DNA from 3 places in the Ruegeria sp. D4 genome. Region 2 is predicted to be linked to each of the others. Evidence: riboswitches for the same ligand, from Rfam matches in the RefSeq annotation. Region 2 holds a riboswitch; each other region holds the start of a gene.
The links. Region 2 has a riboswitch for cobalamin ahead of ACR0MI_RS08505 (hypothetical protein). Riboswitches for the same ligand answer to the same signal wherever they lie in the genome.

Region 1 (4,637 bases), on a different contig from region 2:
GCGCGCCCGAGCGCCACAAGAACTCCAGCGCGGTTTTGGACGGGTGCCAGTCCCACCAGCCGCCCGATCCTTTCTTTTCGTCCTTTCCCACATCGGACGAGGATACCGGACCGTGATCGCGGATGTGCAGCAGAACCGAGGCGAACTGTTGTTCAAATCCATCCCGCCGCCAATTCTTCCAGCGGGCTTTCAACAAATCGGCGTCGCGCTGAAAGCGCAGGTGCCAATGCCGGTAGAACTCCATCGGAATAACGGCGGCGTCATGTGTCCAATGCTCGAACAGCGCCCTGTCCCGTTCATACAGGCGCTTCAGATGTGTGCTGCGATAGGTGGACCTGCGCGAAAACAGGATCATGTCATGGGCGCGGGCCACGGTGTTGATACTGTCCAACTGAACAAAACCAAGCCGTCGGATCAGGTCCAGAAGATCCGCGCCCTTTGCGCTGCCCGACGGGGTTTCGGACAGCAAGTGACGATCCATGAACACCGCACGGGCTGTCCGGTTGTCCAGTTTCGGCAGTGCCAAGACTCTAACGCCGCTTCAGTGTGTCGCCGTAGCTGATTTTTGGCGTCAGGGTTACGCGGGTTTCAATCTCGGCTTCCGGGTCGGCTAGCTGTGCGGCGATGATCCCTGCGGCCTGACGGCCAATTTCCAGCCGGCAGGCATCCATGGTTGCCAGTTTGCGGGGCAGACCTTGCAGCAGTTCGACATTGTTGAACCCCGCCAGCCCGATTTGACCAGGGATGTCTATCCCCTGATCCAGCAGGTACAACAGTCCGCCAGCGCCGATCATATCATTGGAATAATACAGAAAATCCAGTTCCGGCGACCGTTCCAGCATCGCCTGCGTCATCTCGCGCCCCTTGGCCAGTGCTGAGCCGCCGGAATAGAACTCGCGATCCTCGATCTCGATCCCGTGTTTGCCCAGAACTTCGGTAAAGCCTTCGAAACGTTTGCGCGCGCGGTGGTCCAAAGGCATCTTGGTCCCCATGAAGCCGATATGCTGGTATCCGGCCTTCAGAATGGCCTGCGCCATTTCGCGGCCGGCACGGCGGTGCGAAATGCCGACCATCGCATCCACGGGTTTGCCGTCGGTATCCATGATTTCGACCACCGGAATGCCCGCGGAATCCAGCATCGCCCGGGCCGCTTCCGTGTGCTCCAGACCCGCGATGATCACGCCCGAAGGCCGCCACGAGAGCATCTCGTAAAGGACTTTTTCCTCTTTTTCCGGCAAATAATCGGTCACGCCGACCACTGGCTGCAATTCGGTGTCTTCCAGCACCTGATTGATGCCGGTCAGGACCTCGGGGAAGACCATGTTGGACAGTGACGGGATGATGACAGCGACCAGATTGACCCGGCTGGATGCCAGCGCACCCGCAATTTTGTTGGGCACGTAACCCAGCTCTTTTGCGGCGGCCAGAACCCGTGTTCGGGTCGCATCCGATACATCACCCCGATTGCGCAGGACCCTGCTGACCGTCATTTCGGATACCCCCGACGCTTCCGAGACATCGCGAAGGGTAAGCGGGCGTTTTGTTTCTGTGGTCACGAGGCACCTGCACTGTTGTTTTGCCCGATGGTAGCGTGAACACGGCGACAAATACAACAACTCTGCTTCTGCGTCGGACGCTGGACGGGTCGGACCTTTTGTGCATCGGAGCGACCCTACATATTTGCGGCGAGTTCAATTTTACACGCGAGTCAACGCCCGCAGTTTCAGGCCCAAAATCTCAAGTCCGCGAACTGAACCGACGACTATTGACCGCGGAAAGATATCTAGGAAAATACACACACTCGCGGTGGCGCATACCAAACCGCGTAGCAAGCGCGGGCATGCAATTCCTGATTTCGCAAATGGCCCATGCAACGCCGCAATCAATTGTTGACCGTATCTTACATATTCTGGCATGAACGCGCCATGTTCGGTTCCGGGGACATCCTCGGAAGCAATAGGGAATGCAGTGCGGCACATTTCGCCAACTCTGCAACTGCCCCCGCAACTGTAGGCGGCGAGCGCGGCTGATAATGCCACTGGGGTATCCCGGGAAGGTTAGTTTAGCGCTTTGACCCGCAAGTCAGGAGACCTGCCGAACATGCGCCCTTGGAAGGGGCGTTCATCATCGGCGACGGGGTGTGCGCCGGATCTGTTTGCCCGACAAGGCAGATGGCTTCGCGTTCCCCATCGTCAAAGTAAATTTGCGCCGGGGAAGGCGCGACGTGAGAAGGACTCGATTTGTGAAAAAACTGCTGGTGGCTGCCACGGCTGTTTTGGCGATGCCTGCATTGGCGCAGGCCCATTTCCTGCTGGAATATACCGACGACACGATGATCGAACGCCCCGGTGACGTTCCGGTCAAACTGGTTTTCTGGCACCCGTTTGAAGCTGGTCACGTGATGACCTTGGAAAAACCGGAAGAATTCTTTGTAATCCACAACGGTGAAAAAACCGATCTGATGGATACGCTGGAAGAAACCACTTTTGAAGGACCGGACAACATTGCCAAAGCGTTCCTGGGTTCAGTGCCGGTGAAACGCTCGGGTGACTATGTGGTGGTTACAGTTCCTGCGCCTTACTACGAAGAATCCGAGGATATCTATATCCAGCAGATCACCAAGGCTTACCTCAACCGAAACGAACTGCCGACCGACTGGGATCAGCCGCAGGGGCTGGCCACCGAGATTCTGCCGCTGAACAAGCCTTACAACATCATCGCCGGGTCAACCTTTACCGGTCGCGTTTTGAGCGAGGGACAGCCCGTCGCCGGCGCAGAAATCGAAATCGAGTACATCGCCGCAGCACCGGACATGACCGGCACCGGCGCGAAGGGCGCCACCGTGTCCCCATTGCCGGGCGGCGCGTTGGTCGCGATTTCGGATGACAACGGATATTTCAACTTTGGTGTGCCAAAAGCCGGGTACTGGGGCTTCGCCGCTTTGGGCGTGGGTCCGGAAACCGAGCATGAAGGCAAAGAGCTGAGCCAGGATGCGGTCATCTGGATCCGCGCCTGGGATCTGGAGTAAGCCTGAATGCACATCGTCGACGGAGCCCTTTCCAACCCTGTCGTGATCGGCGGTGCGGTCGCCGCGGCTGGCGGGATCGCATTGGGCCTGAAATCGCTGGATCTGGATCGCATTCCCACGGCGGGCGTGTTGTCGGCCAGCTTTTTTGTCGCCTCGCTGATCCATGTGCCGATTGGCCCGTCGTCTGTGCATTTGATTCTGAACGGTCTGGCCGGGCTTCTGCTCGGCTGGGCCGCCTTTCCGGCCCTTTTTGTCGGCTTGCTGCTGCAGGCCGTGTTCTTTGGTTTCGGCGGATTGACCGTGCTGGGGATCAACACGGTGAATATCGCTCTTCCGGCGGTGTTGACCTGGATGATCTTTGGTCGCCTGATCGCACGTGGCTCACCTGTTCATGGGGCGATCTGGGGCGGCATCGGCGGCGCGTTTTCGATCGCGGCCACGACGGCTTTTGTCGCGGTCTCGCTGGCGCTGTCCGGCGATGAGTTCCTGCCCGCTGCCAAGCTTGTCTTTTTCGCCCACATTCCCGTCATGGCTATCGAGGCCGTGCTGACAGGTTTTGCCGTTCTTCTGGCCCGCAAGGTCAAACCGGAACTTTTTGTAAAGGTTGCGTCCACATGAAACAGTTGATCCTTGTTTGTACGCTTGCTCTCGCCCCGCTCCCGGCTCTTGCGCACAAGGTTATTGCAGGCGTATTTCCGGCAGGCGACGCAATCGAAGGCGAGCTGGGGTTTTCCAATGGCGATATGGCCGCAGACCAGGAAGTCATCGTCTATGGCCCCGATGGCTCTGAACTGGGTCGCACAGTAACCGATACGGACGGTTTCTTTCTCTACAGCCCGACCAGAGCTGTGGCTCATACATTCAAGGCAGATCTGGGTGCAGGGCACGTCGCCGAAGTTGCCATGCCGGCCGACGAAGTGGCCGAAATCATGGGGGTCGAAGCCGAGCTTTTTGAAACAGCCACGCCGGTCGCATCTGCGAATGGCGCGGCAGCGGTGACTGTGGCTTCGCTCTCGGATGAGGAACGCGCCGCCATCGCCAAAGCGGTGCGCGACGAAACCCGCCCACTGCGGCGCGAGATCGCCGCCTACCGCGAGCACAATGATCTGCAGAACATCTTGGGTGGTATTGGCTATATCATTGGTCTGTTCGGCATCGGCTTTTACCTGGCCGCGCGTAAAAAGATGGCCACCTGATGGCACATGCGCTGGAACCACAGGCCAAAACACTGGCCGAGGCAGGCAAAGCCGCCCATTTCGGGATGATCGGAGACTACGATCCCCGTATGCGCATCGTGCTGGCCTGCATCTTTGCCATCGTCACGGTTGCCCTCAACAGCATTCCGGCGCTGATCGGCGCTTTGTCCGTCTCGCTTGGGTTACTGGTGATGTCACGCTTGCCAGTCGGTCGGACCCTCAAGCGTATGGCCATGATGGACAGCTTCATCATCTTCATGCTGGTGCTGCTGCCATTCTCAATGCCCGGCGACGCGATGTTCACGGTTTTTGGCTTTCCGGCCAGTTGGCAGGGCCTTTGGAAAGCTGTCGAGATTGCACTGACGGCCAACGCGGTCATCCTTGCGCTGATGGTTCTGGTCGGAACGATGGAG
Region 2 (4,637 bases):
TAACGATTAAGGAGGGCGCGTTGCATGTCTCAGATGATTATTCATGCGCTGCAGGTCGGAGGAGGTACTCTGGCCCTGACATCAATGCCGGGGCGTGGGGGTAAATATGTCCAGGACCTGAATGCGATTTCCGACTGGAAGCCCGGTCTTGTCATTTCAATGACGACCGAAGTCGAGATGCTGCAGGACGGCGCGCGTGACTTCGGAACCGACATTCAGGCGCGCGCCTGCCGCTGGGTCCATCTGCCGGTCGAAGATTTCGGTGCACCCCCCGACGCCGTGACCGCGCGCTGGCCCGATGTAAGCGCGGCCGTCCGCCATGCCCTGTCAGGGGGCGGGCGCATTCTGGTGCATTGCCGGGGCGGCTGTGGCCGGTCCGGAATGGTGGTGTTGCGCCTGATGGTCGAATGCGGCGAGCAACCGGGTGCAGCCCTGAAACGGTTGAGGGCGGTGCGGCCCTGTGCGGTTGAAACAGATGCACAACTGGCATGGGCCACGCAATTGATTCCGGCCAGCGCGGACCCGTAGCTTAGGCCGACAAATGTCCGGTCTGGGCCGCCACTTGGCGACCTGCCAGGGCCGAAGCTTCAAGCATGGCGCAGGGCGGGTCCGACAGAATTGCGGACGGCAGCGCACGGAACTCTGCGCAGAACATCATGTCTGCATAATCCTCCAACCTGTCGCCCGGAGTTTCCTCATTCGTTCCGCAAAACACCCGGATTTTGTCTGGCCGCGCGTGGAACCGGGCCATGCACCCTTCGGGGCAATGGGCAAGCTCGCTGCTGCCTTCAACGGCGAATTGCGGGGTTGCGGCCGGGCCGGCGCTTGCCACGGCGCGCGTCAGAGCCCGCGCCATTTGCGCCAGTGCCGGACAGGGTTTGCCGGTGCGCTGGCACACAGTGGCAGAAAATTCGTGTGTCCTTGTCTTCCAGATCATAATGCGCCCTCCGCGCGCGGCGCGGGGCAAGGATCAGGTGTGACGGGGCTATGCCATCAGGACCTGCCCGGACACCCCGCCCGAGTTTCGGTTTCAGTATCGATGGCAGGTCTCCTGACTTGCGGGTCATCGCTTTGCCGACCTTCCCAGCCCTTCGGCCAGTGGTGTTTCGGCATTGCTCACCGCTTACAGTTGCGGGGGCAGTCTCGGCCTTGGTTCCTTCCGGCAATGCCAGACAGAACCGCACCGTGTTCCCTTTTCATCCCGGCCCCGGAAAGGGCGCGGAAACCATCGCCTCATCGCTAGCGGTTTCCGGGTCCCCGAGTCAAGCGCATAGCGCGGGCCGAGGCATTTGGTCCGATGCGTGGTCGGGAAAGCGGACGTTTGGTCATGTTTGCACCGGGTTGACTTGAGTGGGCGACTGGCCTGACAGATAGGTGAACTGAACTGTTCAGTTGAGAGCGGAGCATGAGATGTTGGACATACAGGAACGGGTCTTGACCGAAGACATACGATTTCCCGCCGGGACGGCGATGCTGTCGGGTCGCCTGTACCTGCCTGTTGCAGCGCCTGATATCGTAGTTGTTCTGAACAGCGCGACCGGCGTTCCCCAGGACTATTATCAGCATTTTGCCCGGTGGCTGGCGGAAGAGCAGGGCATTGCCTGCCTCACCTATGATTACCGCGATTTCGGAAAATCGTTATCGGGGCGCCTGAAGGATTCGCGTGTCACCATGTCCGATTGGGCGCTGGTCGATATTCCCGCGGCCCGGGCCGAGATGCGGCGGCGATTCCCAAGTGCGCGGCAGTGGACCATTGGTCATTCGCTGGGGGGTATGCTTGGGCCATTGCAATCGGATGTGGATCAGGTCGACCGGATGATTTGTGTGTGTTCAGGCCTGGTTACGTTGTCGGATCATCCGTGGCCCTACAGGGGGCTGGCCGGAATCTTCTGGTACGGTCATGCGCCTTTTGCAGTTCATATGCTGGGGTATCTGCCCGGCAAGGCCATTGGGTTTGGCTCGGACCTGCCGTCAAAGGTCTACTGGCAATGGCGAAAATGGTGCACCTCGCCGAACAGCTATTTGCCTGAAATTGGCCAAAGCCTGCCCGCAGCGACCTGGCCGCGGGCCGGTGGTCCGGTTGACCTGTTTGCGATTTCGGACGACCAGATGGTGCCTGAAAATGCGGTCTGGAGGCTGGCCGAGCTATACGGCCCGGACGCCAACCGTCATGTGCTTGAACCAAAGGATTTCGGGCTGAAATCCATTGGCCACATTGGTGTTTTTGCGCGCAAAAACAAAGCGGTCTGGCCGAGGCTGATCGAGTCTGCGGAGCAGCAAGTCCGTTCCGACCGGAAAGATGTGACGATTGCGGGATGAAGTGAGAGGTTGGACATCGACCCAAGCGGGGCTCGTTGTGGCTGCTTCCTTCCGGACCTGACCAGGTTGGCGAGGCGCTCGCCCGCGCCAACCTCTCAATCGTCGATATAGGGAAGTTGCGCCAGGAAGACAACCCGTCAGAGTGACAGTCTGATCCGCAGAAAGCCTTCCGGGTCATGCCCCAGCACATGCGGATCGTATGCGTCCAGTTCGGAAAGATGCGCCCTTGCTCCCGGCCCGGTTTTCAGAATCTAAGCGTGCCCGGGAAGCCGGACAAGGCTGAAGGGGAAGGGCGCAGATTGCATCGGGTCGCCCGGTAATCCCCCCGAAAGATAGTCGCGCAGGACGTGCCTGATGGGTAAGGCCGGCAGATTGATCTGCCGGGCCTGATGCGCAACAGGGAAGTGTCCGCCGCCGCTGGCCCGGTAACTGTTCAGGGCCACAACGAATTTCTGGGTGGGTTCAACAGGGATTCCACCGCAGCAAATCTCGCGGACACGGTTTGCAGCGGGATCGACCAGCATTCCGTGAGAATCAAAACGCGCCGGCTGGGAAAGATCGATCCGATAGGTCAGGCCGAACAGCACATCGAAGTTATGCCCGGCCCGTGTTTAATCGGTCAGAGTGCGGACAGCTCCTGCATCCACCTGATTGAAAATGCCCGCCGACATTTCAAGCCAGTCACGGACCATGTCGCCGGTGACAAGCGCGGCGCGCAGTTCATTCGGGAAAGAATGAAGATCCGAAACATTGCGCAACCGAACCTTTCCGGGCGGTACTTCCGTGTAGGAGCGCGGTCCCGCGCGGCCTCCGAACTTGCAGGGCGAAACAGCGGACAACAGTGGAAGCCCCCGCAGGTCTTCGTCCAGATGGAGGTTCAATGCCGCTGCCTGGGCGCTGGCGACCAGCGCGAGGCCCCGATCTGGTGCGCAAAAGCTGAAATAGCTGTGCAGGCTTTGACCGGTGTGGCCCACGGGTCTTGAGGCCAGCGCACGGATTTCTTCGTGGCCGTAACTGAACAGATGCTGCATTCCGGGGTCTTCGGATACCGCTCCGTTCCCGTGCCGGGAGAGAACAGGCGGCAGCTTAACCTGCTGCCCGACAACCTTCCATCGCCCGGCAGAGGTTTTCTGCACATGCAGGTCAATGATGCCAAGATGCGTCCCGGCGACGCCAGGCATGACAACCGGTTTGCCATGTACATGCCCCCGGGTTGCGTCCGTATGATCCAGCCCTTCGTGATCCTTGCCGGGAAGTGTGAGATGCGTATGGCCTGCAACAATGGCGTCGATCCCGTCGATCGCGGCCAGCGGTATGACGGCGTTCTCCATTCCGCGCGCGGGTTCCGAAGGTCCAAGGCCCGAATGCGCCAGGGCGACAATCACATCGCTGCCGTCCGTGCGCAGGGCCTCGACCGTCTTTTGCGCGGCCTCCAGAATATCTTCGAACACGACCACATCCTGTACCCGGTGCGCATTCCATTGCGCCGTTTGCGGCGGCAGGATCGACAAAAGACCCAGACGAAACGGTGTTTCGACGCCGTCAACCAGAAGAGAGCGTTTTAGTATAGCGCGGTCATTCCATTTGGCCCCGGTGGTCAATTGCCGGGCATTGCTGCAAATCACCGGGCACGGTGCGCCGTCCAGAACGCGATTCAGCGTTTGCAGGCCAAAGTCGAAATCATGGTTGCCCAGTCCGATTGCGTCATAGCCAAGTTCCCGGAAGGCCTGCATCAACACGTGGTTGTCATCAGTCTGCTCTGCCGCCCAATCGCCAAACGGCGTTCCCTGAAGGGCATCTCCGTTGTCGAACAGGAATACCAGTGCTCCGTCTTTCTGCGCTTCTTCTCTGGCGGCGCGGATCAGACTGGCCGTTCGGGTGAAGCCCCGCGCCGGATCCGGTTCATCCGCGTGATAGTCGAACCCTGTCAGATTCATATGCAGATCGGTCGTGGCCAAAATCCGAATGCGACCGGCTGAAGTATGTTGGCGCTGAGATGAAACAGTGGTCGGGTGCAATTTTCTACTTTGGGCAATTTAATCTAAGCCATGTTCACTAAAAGAATGAGTAAGTGCAAATAACTTGGCGCCGGTGGGACCATTCAGCGGCATTGCCACGTCCCGGTGTTCATGAATTGGCATTGCAACAACTCGGCAGTCGTGGCAGCCCTGTGCGCAACACCCTGAGGATATTCAATGAAAAACGCGGAAACAGTGACATTTGGCGGCTCGGGCCTGGATCGCGCAGCGCATCTCCGGGGAGATTCGGACAGGCTGGAACAGATGAAAACTGATTCACGCGCCGAATGCCTGCTGGTC
Region 3 (4,637 bases), on a different contig from region 2:
ATCGTTCGTAAATGCGGCTTCGACCGGGGTTACGCCGCGGTCAGGGCACCATACACCGCATTCCGGAAGGGTTTTGGCCCCCAACACCGGTCCGGCATAAAGACCTGCCGCCAATGCCATCTGCGCCAAAGCGGCCTGCGCCGCGACCTCGCCGCCGGTGTCGCAGAGATGCGCCAGCCGCCGCAGGGTCGAGACGGGCAGGGTGGAATAGTCGTCCAGCCGGGTATCCTCACGCCCGTCGGCGGGCAGAACCGCCAGCGCGATGCCTTTGGCCTGCGCCAGCGCAAGAACCTGCTGCAGCCCGTATGACCAGTAAGGTACCCCACCAATCAGGCGGATCAGGATACCTTTTGCGCCGTCAAGCGTTTGTTCCACATATGTGTCAACGGACAGAGGGTGTTTCAGCGCCGTCAGATTGGCCAACCGCATCGTCGGCATTCGCCCTTCCGGCCCACCGCCGCGATGCCAGCCTGCCGCGAAAGCACCGAGATCGCTGTCCGAAAAGGACAACATCACCAGATCCGCCGGGCTCTGGCCCAGATCGGTCGGGGGCTCGTTTTCTTCAAGCCCGTGGCTTTCGCGGAAGACGACGTGCATGGCTTACTCGGCGGCCTCGGTCACACCCACGAGGATATCCCGGATTTCGGCCTCTTTGATGTCGTCGTGCTCGGCAATGACCACAAGACGCGAGCGGCGCTCCTCGCCGGGTTCCCAGGGGCGGTCGTACTGATGACGCACCCGGGCACCGACAGCCTGAACCAGCAGACGCATCGGTTTGCCGGCAACTGCCGCATACCCCTTGACGCGCAGGATGTTCAGTTCCCTGGCCAGACGTTCGATCTTGGCAACCAGATCGAGTGGGTCACTTTGCTCCGGCAGTTCGACGATGATGCTTTCGAAATCGTCATGTTCGTGGTCGTGGTGACCGTCGTGATGCGACGGACGCGCGTCCATGTCATCCTCGGCTGCGGCTTCCAGACCGAGCACGACGCGGACGTCTACGACGCCTTCGGCAACCTCTACGACGGGCAGCGGGCGCGGGGCCTCGGCTGCGATGATCTCTTTGGCTTTGGCAACACACTCTGGCCCGGCCAGATCGGGCTTGGTCAGCAGGATGATATCGGCGCAGGATATCTGATCCTCGAACACCTCGGAAAGAGGCGTTTCGTGGTCGATCGAGTCATCGGCCAGGCGCTGGGCATCCACCGCCTCGACATTCGGAGCGAAGCGACCTGCCGCGACCGCCTCGGCATCGGCCAGAGCGATCACGCCATCCACAGTGATTTTCGAGCGGATATCGGGCCAGTCAAAGGCTTTCAGCAGCGGCTTGGGCAGGGCGAGGCCGGAGGTTTCGATCAGAATGTGATCGGGGCGCGGGTCCAGCGCCATCAGCGCTTCGATGGTCGGAATGAAATCATCGGCCACGGTGCAGCAGATGCAGCCGTTTGCCAGTTCCATGATGTTCTCTGCCGGACAATCGGGAATGGCGCAGGATTTCAGAATATCGCCATCGACGCCCACGTCGCCGAATTCATTGACCACGACCGCCAGACGTTTGCCCTGCGGGTTCTGCATCAGGTGCTTGACCAGCGTTGTCTTCCCCGAGCCCAGAAAGCCGGTGATCACAGTGACGGGTAATTTCTCAAGAGTGCTCATTTCAGGGCTCCAATCGGGGGAATGCGGGAGGCGCAGTTTTTGCGGAAATGTTCGGGGCGCTCACGCCATTTGACCAAGCCGTCCTCGGTCGCCAGATATTTGGTCGCACCGTCGACAATGGCGTCAACGTGTTCGGCTTCGTTCAGGTTCTCATAGACAAAGGTCCAGCGACCCGGTCCACCGCGCAGCACGATCGAGCAGCCCTGATCGCAGTTCGACAGGCATTCGACGGGTTTCAGCGTGATGCCTTCGGGCAGGTCGGCCTGTTGCAGCGCTTTGTGCAGCAATGTGCCGGGGCGTTTTTCATCATCCTCGACGGGCAGTCCACGGCGGCACGTGGTACAGACCAGCAACTCGACTGGTGCGGTCTCGGTCATGTCTCTCATCCCCCCAAATCCTCTTCGCGGGGGACGGGGTTTCATGCGGGCCACGCGTCTGCACATGGACCCGACACCGGAACACCCCGCCCGGTTTCTTCTTCGGGTGCTGGCAGGTCTCCCGGCTTGCGGATGTCAGAGACTTGCTCTGGCAGATGTCCCGCCTTCCCGGCCTTTCGGCCAGTGGCTATGGGCACCCTCTCCGGTCACGGTCGCGGGGGCGGCTGCGTTTGACGGAAAAACCGCTGACGCATTCCCTTTTCATCCATCCAGGGATGGACACCAACGGGTCGGACATGCGGCACAGGCGGGGGACTTGTCAAGCTTCAGGATGCGCGGTTTCGCCGCCGGAAGGAAAAAGCGACCTGAGGTGGTCACTCAGCGGCATCGCCGGGCGTTCACGGCGCCCGAAAACCTGCGTGATTGAGGTGTTCCGTGTGATGTTCGCTGATTTTGGAAGGGGTCGGCGGGAACCGGACGGGCGGGGCGGATTCGGCTTCAGAACCACTGGGGCAGGCCGCGTGTGGACGTTGCGGCGACCAACCGCCTGTCATTTCGGGCATCGCTAAACTGAGGGATTGGGGTTTCGTTGATTAAGTAACCGCTATTCCGACCGGCTCGGGATACTCCATTTCAGTATTCGCGCAAGACCCGGCAAAAACGACCGCTTCGAGATCAAATCTGATGGCCGTCTTGCCGTGCTCAGAGTAGCCAGATTTCTTGCAAAATTATGCCTCAAACTGCCCTTAGCGGGCGTCGGCGAACAGAATTTGCCAGGAAACAAAAAATGAAAAAGTTAGCAGCCTTTCTTGTGTACTTACCCGTCGCTGCAGTTGCGGAAGACCGGGTGTTCGAGTGTGAAGCGGCGGATGCAAAATACCCGGAAATGGCGGCCACGCTGGTCAAATACGAGGGCCAGAACAAAGGGCATATTACCATTGGTGATATCGACAATAAGGCTGAGGTGTATCCCGGCCTCGACACCCTGACTTACCTGTATATCGGTGACGGCTTTACCCTGAATTACAACGTGAATCTCAAGACTGGCACGTTTGACTATTCGGCTTCGGGCAGCAAATCCGGATGGGGCAAAGGCAGCTGCAAGGAAGTTGTGGCCCAGTAATTCGCTAATGCCCGGTCTGCGGGTTGGGCCTTTCGGTTGCCGAGAAAAGTACTTGCCTGGTTCCGTCCTGAGGCCAATGTAGTTGGCCGTGGACGGAACCCGGTTAAAAGCGGCCGATCCAGTATGTGTCCAAGCCATCTGGGCGGCGTGCCAACCAATCAAATCTTTTGATCAGCAAGGTTCGGCACGCCCCGAACACGCGGGCGCGATTGATCTGCCGGCGCTGAAGGTATTCGCGTTGGACCAGATATCCCGCGCCACGCGCCATGTTCCGTCATCTTCGAGATGGTAGATATTGATGCCATGGCCGGTGGAAACAGTGGCAGGGCCCGGTTCACGCGGAACATCGGCGGCGGTAAACTCATAACGCTCAAACGCCCAGCTCGCCGCCACAACAAACTCCACTGATTGCTTTTTCCAACGGGTGTGAACGGCGTCGAAATACCCGCGCACCCAAGGCCCGACCTTGGCTTTGCCTTCCATAACAGGCGCGCCGGGTGCGATGAAGACCACGTCATCAGTGACCGTCTCAAGGAATTGATCCAGTTTGTTCGAGTTGATCGCTGCAAGATACGCTACGTGTGCGGCTTGCGGAGTGTTGGCTCTGGTGTCGGGCAGCGCCGGTGTCGCGATAGCCAACCCTATTCCAGTAAAAAGAATGGTTATCCTGATAGTCATATCGGCCTCCAAGCATTTGCGGCGATTGGACCTTGCCGGTTGTTCAAACCCGCCTATCAACGCAAAACGCATTGCAGGACGATCGTATTGCAACGCAATTCGACAGGCTTTTAGGGCAATCGCAATTTCAGATAGCTACACCACTGATTGTTCAACTCGTATCGGGTGTATTTCTCGACAATAGTTACGTTTGGTGTACCTTGCGAGGCAGGAAAAAATAGCAATCATTAAGTATTTCTACTGAATGAACCTTATTGACTGGCATAAGTTGCCGCCGCTTTCGACCCTCAGGGCGTTTGAGGCGACCGGCCGTTTAGGCGGCTATTCTGCTGCGGCGCGTTCACTGAACGTAACCACTGCCGCAATTGCCCAACAGGTGCGAAAGCTTGAGGCTGATCTGGGGATTCCACTTGTGCGCCGAGAGGGACGTGGACTTGCTTTGACCGAGGCCGGTCGGACGCTGGCCAGCACGCTCAACGACGCATTCGAGCAGATCGCAAAAGGCATTGATGATGTGACGGCTCAGGAGGCCGCTCGCGGTGTGAGTGTGTCTACGACTGTCCGATTTGTCGACGCGGTCATCATGCCACGACTTGGCGGCTTCTGGGCGGAACACCCCGGCATCCAGGTGTCTTTCGCTGCGGAAGGAAATTCGTGGGACGTCGATCTCGAAGCCTTTGACATTGCGATACGCGGAGGCCCGCCAAACCATGTTTGGAGCGGCGCGGCCCAGAAACTGCTTCTAAAGTCGCCGTTCGTATTATGCGGCACACCAGAGCTTGTCAGGTTGGGTGCGAAAAACC

Region 1: it holds a riboswitch for cobalamin, as region 2 does, so the genes downstream of both, ACR0MI_RS05370 (DUF4198 domain-containing protein) here and ACR0MI_RS08505 (hypothetical protein) in region 2, are expected to answer to the same signal.
Region 3: it holds a riboswitch for cobalamin, as region 2 does, so the genes downstream of both, ACR0MI_RS16035 (DUF1636 domain-containing protein) here and ACR0MI_RS08505 (hypothetical protein) in region 2, are expected to answer to the same signal.

Annotation. Positions count from the first base shown of each region.
Region 1 covers NZ_JBQFPJ010000002.1:284,775-289,411, forward strand. The annotation lists gene ACR0MI_RS05360 (DNA glycosylase AlkZ-like family protein) at 1-526, opposite strand, end outside; gene ACR0MI_RS05365 (LacI family DNA-binding transcriptional regulator) at 531-1,556, opposite strand; cobalamin riboswitch at 1,914-2,113, shown strand; gene ACR0MI_RS05370 (DUF4198 domain-containing protein) at 2,243-3,028, shown strand; gene cbiM (cobalt transporter CbiM) at 3,035-3,646, shown strand; gene ACR0MI_RS05380 (cobalt ABC transporter permease) at 3,643-4,224, shown strand; gene cbiQ (cobalt ECF transporter T component CbiQ) at 4,224-4,637, shown strand, end outside.
Region 2 covers NZ_JBQFPJ010000004.1:171,926-176,562, forward strand. The annotation lists gene ACR0MI_RS08500 (phosphatase domain-containing protein) at 25-528, shown strand; gene ACR0MI_RS08505 (hypothetical protein) at 530-937, opposite strand; cobalamin riboswitch at 1,025-1,245, opposite strand; gene ACR0MI_RS08510 (alpha/beta fold hydrolase) at 1,411-2,319, shown strand; RNA gene ffs (signal recognition particle sRNA small type) at 2,319-2,417, opposite strand; partial or broken gene ACR0MI_RS08520 (5'-nucleotidase C-terminal domain-containing protein) at 2,571-2,912, opposite strand; gene ACR0MI_RS08525 (metallophosphoesterase) at 2,931-4,337, opposite strand; gene nudC (NAD(+) diphosphatase) at 4,515-4,637, shown strand, end outside.
Region 3 covers NZ_JBQFPJ010000012.1:78,254-82,890, reverse strand. The annotation lists gene cobN (cobaltochelatase subunit CobN) at 1-597, opposite strand, end outside; gene cobW (cobalamin biosynthesis protein CobW) at 601-1,656, opposite strand; gene ACR0MI_RS16035 (DUF1636 domain-containing protein) at 1,653-2,033, opposite strand; cobalamin riboswitch at 2,128-2,335, opposite strand; gene ACR0MI_RS16030 (hypothetical protein) at 2,821-3,156, shown strand; gene ACR0MI_RS16025 (YybH family protein) at 3,328-3,834, opposite strand; gene ACR0MI_RS16020 (LysR family transcriptional regulator) at 4,079-4,637, shown strand, end outside.